DNA from 2 places in the Bradyrhizobium sp. BRP56 genome. Region 2 is predicted to be linked to the other one. Evidence: riboswitches for the same ligand, from Rfam matches in the RefSeq annotation. Region 2 holds a riboswitch; the other holds the start of a gene.

Region 1 (5,063 bases), on a different contig from region 2:
TTCCTGCTGCTGGCGGCGAAACACGCGGAAGACGAATTCCGCGGCGTCAGTCGTGCCGCGCCGCGTGACCACGGTGAGGATCAGTCCGGTGAAGAAGGCGTGATAGAGATCGGCGACGCTGCGCCACTTCCGCCACTGCGTTTCGCGCGCGTCCTGCTCTCCGGTCATGTCTGCTCCCGCTGTTCTTGTTGGCGAGATAAAGCCTCGCGCGCGCAATCGTAGCCCGGATGGAGCGAAGCGCAATCCGGGGCAGCTCAATGCGCGTATGCAGCGTCCCGGATTTCGCTAGCGCTTCATCCGGGCTACGGAATTAAGCGCGCGCGAAACGGAATTACACGCGAAAATGCTTGGAGAGCTTCAGGCCCTGCGCCTGATAGTTCGAGCCGATGCGCTGGCCGTAGAGCGCATCGGGACGCTCCAGCATCCGCTCATAGACGAGACGGCCGACGATCTGGCCATGCTCGAGGATGAACGGCACCTCGCGCGAGCGCACCTCCAGCACGGCGCGCGCGCCCTTGCCGCCGGCGCCGGCATAGCCGAAACCGGGATCGAAGAAGCCGGCATAGTGGACGCGGAATTCGCCGACCAGCGGATCGAACGGCACCATCTCCGCGGCGTAGTCCGGCGGCACCTGCACCGCCTCTTTCGACGCCAGGATGTAGAACTCGCCGGGATCGAGAATGAGACTGCCGTCGGGCCGGGCCTTGATCGGCTCCCAGAAATCGTCGACCGCATAGCCGCCGCGGCGATCGACATCGACCACGCCGGTATGGCGCTTGGCGCGATAGCCGACGAAGCCGCCCGAGCTCTCGCCGGAAAGATCGACGGAAAGCGCAACGCCATCGGAGAGATCGGCATCGTCGATATCGACCAGCCGCTCGGCGGCATGCAGCGCATCGAGCTCGTCGGCGGTCAACGTGGCCTCGCCGATCCGGAAGCGGACCTGGCTGAGCCGCGAACCCTCGCGCAGCAGCACGGGAAACGTCTTCGGGCTGATCTCGGCATAGAGCGGGCCGTGATAGCCGGCGCCGATCATGTCGAAGCGGCGGGTGCCGTCGGCGATCACACGGGTGAAGACGTCGAGCCGTCCGGTCGAGCTCTTCGGGTTGGCCGCGGCCACGATCTCCGGCGGCAGCGCCAGGCTCTCCAGCAGCGGCACGATGTAGACGCAGTTGGTCTCCAGCACCGCGCCGTCGGACAGATCGATCTCGTGCAGCTTCAGCTCGTCGATCCGCTCGGCGACGGTGGCATCGGGGCCCGGCAGGAAGCTGGCGCGGACCCGGTAGGCGATGTCACCGAGGCGGAGATCGAGGCTCGCCGGCTGGATCTGGCTCTCGACGAAGTCATAGGCGGGCAGAATGAGGCCGGCCTCCGCCATCTCCGCGATCATGCGGTCGGGCAGGATTCCGTTGGATTCATCTTCCAGCGTGAACGACACGATGCGGTCCCTCGGCGATCCCTCGAGATGGCCCAAAAATCATACTCCAGGCAGCCATCAAGCCCCATAATATGGGCTTTTACGGGTTATCCGATGACCGTCTTGACGGAAAGGGCGCGAGGGAATATCAGCTGCACTTATCCCGTGGTGATTTGAGCCGGCCGGCTTGCAGCCACGTTAAATAAGTCGCTAAACAGGCCGGGGACAGTGTGATCCCGGCTTGTGGAGGTTGCTCCAGGCCGGTTTTTTTGTGGCCATTCTCCAGGGGAAATGGCCACCTCGGAGGTCACATGTCTGAATCTGAAACCACGGCCCGCTTTCGTCCCGAAACCCGCCTCGTCCATGGCGGCACGCTGCGCTCGCAATTCGGGGAGACGTCGGAAGGGCTGTTTCTCACCCAGGGCTACGTCTACGACACCGCCGAGCAATGCGAGGCGCGCTTCAAGGGCCAGGACCCCGGCTTCATCTATTCGCGCTATTCCAACCCGACCATCGCGATGTTCGAGCGCCGCATGATCGAGCTCGAGGGCGCGGAAGCCGCGCGCTCGACCGCGACCGGCATGGCCGCGGTGACCACCGCGATCCTCGCCCCGCTGAAAGCCGGCGATCATGTGGTGGCCTCGAAGGCCCTGTTCGGCTCCTGCCTCTACGTGGTGCAGGACCTGCTGCCGCGCTACGGCATCGAGACGACCTTGGTCGACGGTCTCGATCTCGACCAGTGGCAGCGCGCATTGCGGCCGAACACCAAGACCTTCTTCCTGGAGAGCCCGACCAATCCGACGCTCGACGTGCTCGACATCGGCGCGATCGCAGAGATCGCGCATAGCGGCGGCGCCCGGCTGATCGTCGACAACGTGTTCGCGACGCCGATCTGGCAGAGCCCGCTGTCGCTCGGCGCCGACGTCGTGGTCTATTCCGCGACCAAGCATATCGACGGCCAGGGCCGCTGCCTCGGCGGCATCATCCTGTCGTCGGAGGCCTTCATCGCCGAGCACATCCACAATTTCATGCGCCAGACCGGGCCGTCGTTGTCGCCGTTCAACGCCTGGGTGCTGCTGAAGGGGCTGGAGACGCTCGGCGTCCGCGTCCGCGCCCAGACCGAAAACGCGGCGAAGATCGCCGAGGCGCTGGCGAAACATCCGAAGATCACGCGGCTGGTCTATCCGGGCCGCCCCGATCATCCGCAGGCCGCGACGGTGAAGAAGCAGATGGGCGCCGGCTCGACGCTGGTCGGCTTCGAGGTGAAGGACGGCAAGGCCGGCGCCTTCCGCTGCCTCAACGCGCTGAAGATCTCGCGCATCTCCAACAATCTCGGCGATGCCAAGAGCCTGGTCACGCATCCCGCGACCACGACGCATCAGCGCCTGGCGCCGGAGGCCCGCGCCGAGCTCGGCATCAGTGAAGGTTTCATTCGCTTCTCAGCCGGGCTCGAGCATCCCGACGATCTGATCGAGGATTTCGAGCGCGCGCTGGAGCAGGTCTAGGGCGAACGCCTCTCGCGGGCGGCGTGCGCTGTTCCTTCGGCATCGTCATGGCCGGGTCAAGTCCCGGCCATCCACGTCTTGCTCGCAGCAACCGCCAAAGACGTGGATGCCCGGCACGAGGCCGGGCATGACGAGATCGTGGGACGATTGCGCGCGATCTCTTGAAGCGATTGACCTTACGTCGCAGCCGTCGTGACGCCGCCGTCGACCACGATGGTCTGGCCGGTCATGAACGTCGAGGCATCGGAGGCGAGATAGGCCACGGCGCCGGCGATCTCGTCGGGCTCGCCGATGCGGCGGAGCGGCGTCGACGCGGTGCGGCGCTTCAGATTATCCGGATCCTCCCACAGCGCGCGGGCGAAATCGGTCTTCACCAGACCCGGCGCCACGCAATTGACCCGCACGCCCTTCGGGCCCCATTCGCCGGCGAGGCTGCGGCACAGCGCGAAGTCGGCTGCCTTGGAGATGCCGTAGGCGCCGATCACGGTCGAGCCGCGCAGGCCGCCGATCGAGGAGATGATCACGACCGAGCCCTTGCCGCGCTCGGCCATCTGCGGGATCGCCAGCGCGGACAGCCAGATGTTGCTCTTGACGTTCGAGCCCATGATCTTGTCGAACGCCTCGTCGGTGATGTCGAGCAGCGGGCCGTAATACGGGTTCACCGCGGCGTTGCACACCAGGATGTCGATCTTGCCGTAATGCTTGATCGTACCCGAGACCAGCGCCTCGACCTCGTTGCGGCGCGCGATGTTGCAGGGGATGACGAGCGCATCGCCGCCCGCCTTCTTGATGCCGTCGGCGACTTCCTGGCAGGCATCCGCCTTGCGCGAGGAGATCACGACCTTGGCGCCGAGCTTTGCCAAAAGCTCCGCCGAGGCGCGGCCGATGCCACGGCTCGAGCCGGTGATGACCGCAACCTGGCCGGTGAGATCGAACGGGGTGTTTTTCATTGTTGTTGTTTCCCTGAGTTCTACGAAGACTCGTCATGCGCGGGCTTGACCCGCGCATCCATCTTTTGAAAAGCGATGGGTTGCCGGGTCAAGCCCGGCAACGACATCTCAGGCCAGCAGCCCACCGCCCTCGCTGACGCGACGGAGGTGATAGTCGGTGTCGCCGAGCGTGTTCTCGATCATGGTCAGCCGCTTGAAGTAGTGGCCGATCTTGGCTTCCATGGTCATGCCGATGCCGCCATGAAGCTGGATCGACTGCTGGCCGACGAACTTCAGCGACTTGCCGACCTGCACCTTGGCGGCCGCGACCGCGGACGAACGCTCCTTGGCATCGCTGAAGTCCGACGCCATGGTCGCGAACATCGACATGCTGCGGGCCTGCTCCAGCGCCACGAACATGTCGGCGGCACGGTGCTGCAGGCTCTGGAACGAGCCGATCGCAACGCCGAACTGCTTGCGGGTCTTGATGTACTCGACCGTCTCCTTCAGCGACTCGTCCATCGCGCCGACCGCTTCCGCGCACAGCGCAATGCGGGCTTCGTCGGCGACGCGCTCGATCAGGGGCAGGCCGTTTTCGGGATCGCCGATCGCGGCGTCCGCACCGACCTCGACATTGGTGAAGGTGATGTCGGCGGCGTGCAGGCCGTCCTGGGTCGGATAGCCCTTCCTGGTGACGCCTTTGGCATCCGCCGGAACCAGGAACACGCCGATGCCGGTCTTGTCGCGCTGGCCGCCCTTGGTGCGCGCGGTCACGATCAGCGTGTCGGCGTTCTCGCCGTTGAGCACGACGAACTTCTCGCCGTCGATCACGTAAGCAGCGCCCTTCTTCTTGGCCGTGGTCACGACGTCGAACAGATCGTAGCGCGAGTTCTTCTCGAGCTGGGCGAAGCCGAAGGTCTTGCTGCCGTCGATGATGCCGGGAATGTACTTGGCCTTCTGCTCGGCCGAGCCGCCATGGCGCAGGAAACCGCCCGCGACCACCACGGTGGCGAGATAAGGCTCGACCACCAGCGCCTTGCCGAGCGCTTCCATCACGATCATGGTCTCGACCGCGCCGGCGCCGAAGCCGCCGTCGGTCTCCGCGAAGGGCAGACCAAGCAGGCCCTGCTCGGCGAGCTTGCCCCAGAGCGCTTTGCTCCAGCCGCCCTTCTCCTTCATGTATTTCTTGCGCGCATCGAAGTCGTAGGCATC
Region 2 (5,063 bases):
GCTCATCTCCGGCCGACCAGTTCGACGCAGGCCGATCGAACTGGAACACTGCCACCCCGGCCACGAGTTGGCTCTGCGGTATCTTCCAGGCCGTCTTTTCGGCGCCATGAATCCGGATGGCGCCCATCGAAATGAGGCCACCGGCCATGTCGAATGGGTCGTGCTCCCGGTCTCGGAACGTCCGCGCGGCAAAGGTGAGCTTTGCGACGACAGTCTTCGAGACGGGATGATCTACGGTCCCCATTTCGAGGGCGCCGTCGGGCGTCACCACAATCGTTCCGACCTTGACGGAAGTGGCCTGATCGGTACTCCAGACGAGAGCCCCATCGACGCGAATCCAGTCGATTTTGGCCGTGAACTCCTTGTCGATCTTGACGGTCAGCCCGGATGGAATGCGGACTTTCGCGCCGTCGGCAGGCGGCTTCCCTTGTACCCAGGTGGACGGCGCACTCCAATCGCCCGACGATGCGGCGATATCGGTCTCGGAGCACAGGGCTACCAGATCGAGCGCGGCGGAATGCTCTCGATGGCGAGCAAGGTCGGGGACGTGATCTGCCGCATGTCCGGACGCACGCGTGTCGCAGCCTCCATTCAGCAGCGCCAGATGTCCGAGTTGATGCCCATCGGGGATGGACATATTGGCGGCCCACAAGACCCCGGACAGTGCAACGACGAGCAATAGCGCAATCGAGAAACCTGTTCGCATTGTCTTCCCCAGCAAGTGACCATTGCGCGTCAGCCCGATGACCACCAGTTCACGACTGATTCCATCATCTCTGATCCGCATGAGCCACTTTTACACGGCGAGCGCGAACAGGAAAGCTGTACATCGACAACCCAATCCTGTCATCGCCGACGATCTGCATCGGCGGAGATTCCACGTGTTCCTTTGAAGGGTCGAGCACCGGCCTCTGGCCGGTGCTGTGTGCGATCCGATGTCGCAGGTGGCGGCGACGGGTTGACGCTTCACACGGCTTTCACTTGGCCTTGTCGCTCGCCCCCTCCACCCCTGCTGAGCAGGAACACACCCTGCTCGCCGAACATGTTCCACACCCACCACGGCAGGTTGAGCGGCACCGGACGGCCGTAGAGATCGAGCGCCACCGCGCGCTCCATCTTGACGTTGATCTCCTCGCAGAGCTGCACGAAATCCTTGATGGTGCAGAAGTGGATGTTCGAGGTGTCGTACCAGCTCGCCGGCAAATTCTCGGTGCGCGGCATGTGGCCGCCGATCAGGAGCTGCAGCCGCATCTTCCAGAACCCGAAATTCGGGAACGAGACGATGGCGCGCTGGCCAATCCGCAGCAGGTTCTCCAGCACCACCTTGGGCTGCCGCGTCGCCTGCAAGGTCTGCGACAGGATCACGTAGTCGAACGCATCATCCGGATAATTGACGAGGTCGGTGTCGGCATCGCCCTGCACCACCGCGAGCCCCTTGGCGACGCAGCCATTGACGCCCTCGCGCGACAGCTCGATGCCGCGGCCGTCGATGCCACGGCTCTCCAGCAGTTGCAGCAATTCGCCGTCGCCGCAGCCGACGTCGAGCACGCGCGAGCCCGGCCGCACCATGTCGGCGACCAGCAGATGATCGGTGCGATAGCCGCCGGTCCGCTCCGGCGCGATGCCCGGCAAGGGCAATGTCTGCTGCATGCTCATGACTGACCGCCGTCCTTCAGTCCGCGCGCCTTGGCTGCGGCCAGCAGGAAGGCGCGGGAGATGTCGAGGAATTCGGGCACGTCGAGCAGGAAGGCGTCGTGCCCCTTGTCGGTCTCGATCTCGGCGAACGACACCCGCGCGCTCGACGCGTTCAGCGCATGCACCAGCGCGCGCGATTCCGAGGTCGGAAACAGCCAGTCGCTGGTGAACGACACCACGCAGAACCGCGTCTGGATGCCGGTGAACGCCTTCGCCAGCACGCCGTTGTGGTCGGCGGCGATGTCGAAATAGTCCATCGCGCGGGTCAGATAGAGATAGGAGTTGGCATCGAAGCGCTCGACAAAGGACGAGCCCTGGTAGCGCAGATAGCTCTCGACCTGGAAATCCGCATCGAACGAGAAGGTCGGCAGCTCGCGGTCCTGCATCCGCCGTCCGAACTTGCGATGCAGCGCGGCGTCCGAGAGATAGGTGATGTGCGCGGCCATCCGCGCCACCGCCAATCCGCGGTGCGGATGGGTGTCCTCGTCGACATAGCGGCCGCCGCGCCAGTCCGGATCGGCCATCACGGCCTGGCGGCCGAGCTCGTGGAACGCGATGTTCTGCGCCGAGTGGCGCGTCGAGCAGGCGATCGCGAGCGTCGAGAACACGCGCTCCGGATAGGCCGCGGTCCATTGCAGGACCTGCATGCCGCCCATCGAGCCGCCGACCACGCAGAACAGCGTCGTGATGCCGAGACGATCGATCAGCATCGCCTGCGCACGCACCATGTCGGGGATGGTGATGATCGGGAAATCGAGTCCCCACACCTTGCCGGTCGCGAGGTTCAACGACGCAGGGCCGGTCGAGCCCATGCAGCCGCCGATCACATTGGAGCAGATGATGAAGTACTTGTCGGGATCGATCGGCCGGCCGATGCCGACCATGGTCTCCCACCAGCCGGGCTTGCCGGTGACGGGATGGATGTTGTTGACATGCTGATCGCCGGTCAGCGCGTGGCAGACCAGGATCGCGTTGGAGCGGTCGGCATTGAGCTCGCCATAGGTCTGGTAGGCGATCTGGAACGGTGCGAGATCGATGCCGCAATCGAGCTTGAGCGGCTGGTCCATCCCGAACTTCGCCACCAGTGACGACGGGTGGTCGGCCTCATGGGCGCGATCATCGCTCGGGGTTTGTGGGCTCGGTATCGGACGCACGTTGCTCATCTAGGCGACCCTGCCTCCGCGCGGGAGGGCTCGACGGACCTCAGGCCAATAAAAACCCGGCCTGAACAAAGGTTCGGCCGGGAGCTGATAAGGTCCCCGGCCTGTTTAGCGAGTTGTTTAACGTGGCTGCAAGCCGGCCGGCTCAAATGACCACGGGACACAGGGAACGTAGTCCCCACGCCCCCCGCCGTCAAGACAGCCCTGCCCACGGCCAATTGGTTAACCGAACGCGCAAGGCACGCCTGCGACGTTTCTCTTTGCTTTCGCTCCCCGTCTTTCCTAATCAGGGACCCTGTCCGACGCGGCAACAGGCCGCCCCGACGACAAGGTTTGAGAGCATGTCCAACCCACCCCCGTCGCCGCCCTCGCTGCAGGAGCTGCGCAAGGAAATCGATGCGATCGACGAGCAGGTTCACCGCCTGTTGATGGCGCGCGGCGACATCATCGACCGTCTGATCCAGGTCAAGAAGACCCAGGAGGTCGGCTCCGCATTCCGCCCGGCGCGCGAGGCCAGCATGATGCGCGAACTGGTGCGGCGTCATCGCGGCATCCTGCCGCTCGACACCATCGAGAGCATCTGGCGCGTCATCATCTCGACCTTCACCTATGTGCAGGCGCCGTTCGCGGTGCATGCCGATGTTTCCGTCGGCGAGTCGGCCATGCGCGACTCGGCGCGGTTTCACTTCGGCTTCGTGGTGCCTTACGTGTCGCATTTCAGCGCACAGGCCGCGGTCGAGGCGGTGGCGAAGTCGAAGGGCGACCTCGCGCTGGTCTCCGCGATCGCAAGCCGTACGCCGTGGTGGAATGCGCTCGAGGCCGATGGCGCGCCGAAGATCATCGCGCGGCTGCCGTTCCTCGAACGCGCCGACCATCCGGCCGCGCTGCCGGTGTTCGTGATCTCGCGGGTCGCCGACGACGCCATGGTCACCGAGGTGCAGACCTGGAGCGTGCGCGTCTCCGGCTGGAACGCCGATGTCGCCCGCGCGCTTGCCCCGCTCGCCGAGATCGTCGCGGTCCCCGACACCGCCTTCGACGGCGCGGCGCTCCTGGTCTCGGTCACCGGCCACGATTTCGAGGCCATCAAGCTCGCCCTGATCCAGGCCGGCGCCTCGGTGCGCTCGTCGGCCCTCGTCGGCAGCCACGCAACGCGCTATACGGTGCCCTCTAACGGATCGGCCAGGACCTGAAGCAAGAGCCAGCCGCCCGTCCAGACTTTTGTTTTGACGCGTTTTCTTCACGCGAACCGGTATCCACTTCGCTCGAAAACGCTCTGTTCGGAGTTGATGATGTCCCGCCCCGTGCCGAACCCCGGCATCCTCGATATTGCGCCCTACACGCCCGGCAAGAGCCCGGTGCCGGAACCGGGCCGCAAGGTGTTCAAGCTGTCCGCCAACGAGACGCCGTTCGGTCCGTCTCCGAAGGCGATCGCGGCCTACAAGGCCGCGGCTGACCATCTCGAGGACTATCCGGAGGGCACCTCGCGCGTGCTGCGCGAGGCGATCGGCCGCGCCTACGGGCTCGATCCCGACCGCATCATCTGCGGCGCCGGCTCCGACGAAATCCTCAACCTGCTGGCGCACACCTATCTCGCGCCCGGCGACGAGGCGATCTCGACCACCCACGGCTTCCTGGTCTACCCGATCGCCACCATGGCGAACGGCGCCAGGAACGTGATCGCGGCCGAGACCAATTTCACCGCCGACGTCGACGCCATTCTCAAGGTGGTGACGCCGCGCACGAAACTGGTCTGGCTCGCCAACCCGAACAATCCGACCGGCACCTACATCCCGTTCGACGAGGTCAAGCGGCTACGCGCCGCGCTGCCGTCGCACGTGCTGCTGGTGCTCGACGCCGCCTATGCCGACTACGTCTCGCGCAACGACTACGAGCTCGGCATCGAGCTGGTCGCGACCACGGACAACACGGTGGTGACGCACACCTTTTCGAAGATCCACGGCCTTGCGGCGCTGCGGATCGGCTGGATGTTCGGGCCGGCGCATATCGTCGATGCCTGCAACCGTATCCGCGGTCCGTTCAACGTCACGACGCCGGCGATGCTGGCGGCGGTGGCGGCGATCGAGGACACGGCGCATGTGCAGATGTCGCGGACCCACACCGAGCAATGGCGCAACTGGCTGACCGAGGAGATCGGCAAGCTCGGGCTGAAGGTGACGCCGAGCGTCGCCAATTTCGTGCTGATCCATT

Evidence for each region. A riboswitch is a leader RNA that binds a small molecule or an ion and turns the genes downstream of it on or off. The one in region 2 is predicted to bind S-adenosylmethionine.
Region 1: it holds a riboswitch for S-adenosylmethionine, as region 2 does, so the genes downstream of both, I6F38_RS15305 (O-succinylhomoserine sulfhydrylase) here and I6F38_RS12250 (homoserine O-acetyltransferase) in region 2, are expected to answer to the same signal.

The regions. Positions count from the first base shown of each region.
Region 1 covers NZ_JADYVV010000018.1:71,813-76,875, reverse strand. The annotation lists gene I6F38_RS15315 (hypothetical protein) at 1-168, opposite strand, end outside; gene I6F38_RS15310 (2'-deoxycytidine 5'-triphosphate deaminase) at 332-1,438, opposite strand; SAM riboswitch at 1,573-1,652, shown strand; gene I6F38_RS15305 (O-succinylhomoserine sulfhydrylase) at 1,729-2,922, shown strand; gene I6F38_RS15300 (SDR family oxidoreductase) at 3,099-3,872, opposite strand; gene pimD (pimeloyl-CoA dehydrogenase small subunit) at 3,981-5,063, opposite strand, start outside.
Region 2 covers NZ_JADYVV010000013.1:125,233-130,295, forward strand. The annotation lists gene I6F38_RS12240 (G8 domain-containing protein) at 1-787, opposite strand, end outside; gene metW (methionine biosynthesis protein MetW) at 967-1,656, opposite strand; gene I6F38_RS12250 (homoserine O-acetyltransferase) at 1,653-2,858, opposite strand; SAM riboswitch at 2,943-3,022, opposite strand; gene I6F38_RS12255 (chorismate mutase) at 3,197-4,045, shown strand; gene hisC (histidinol-phosphate transaminase) at 4,145-5,063, shown strand, end outside.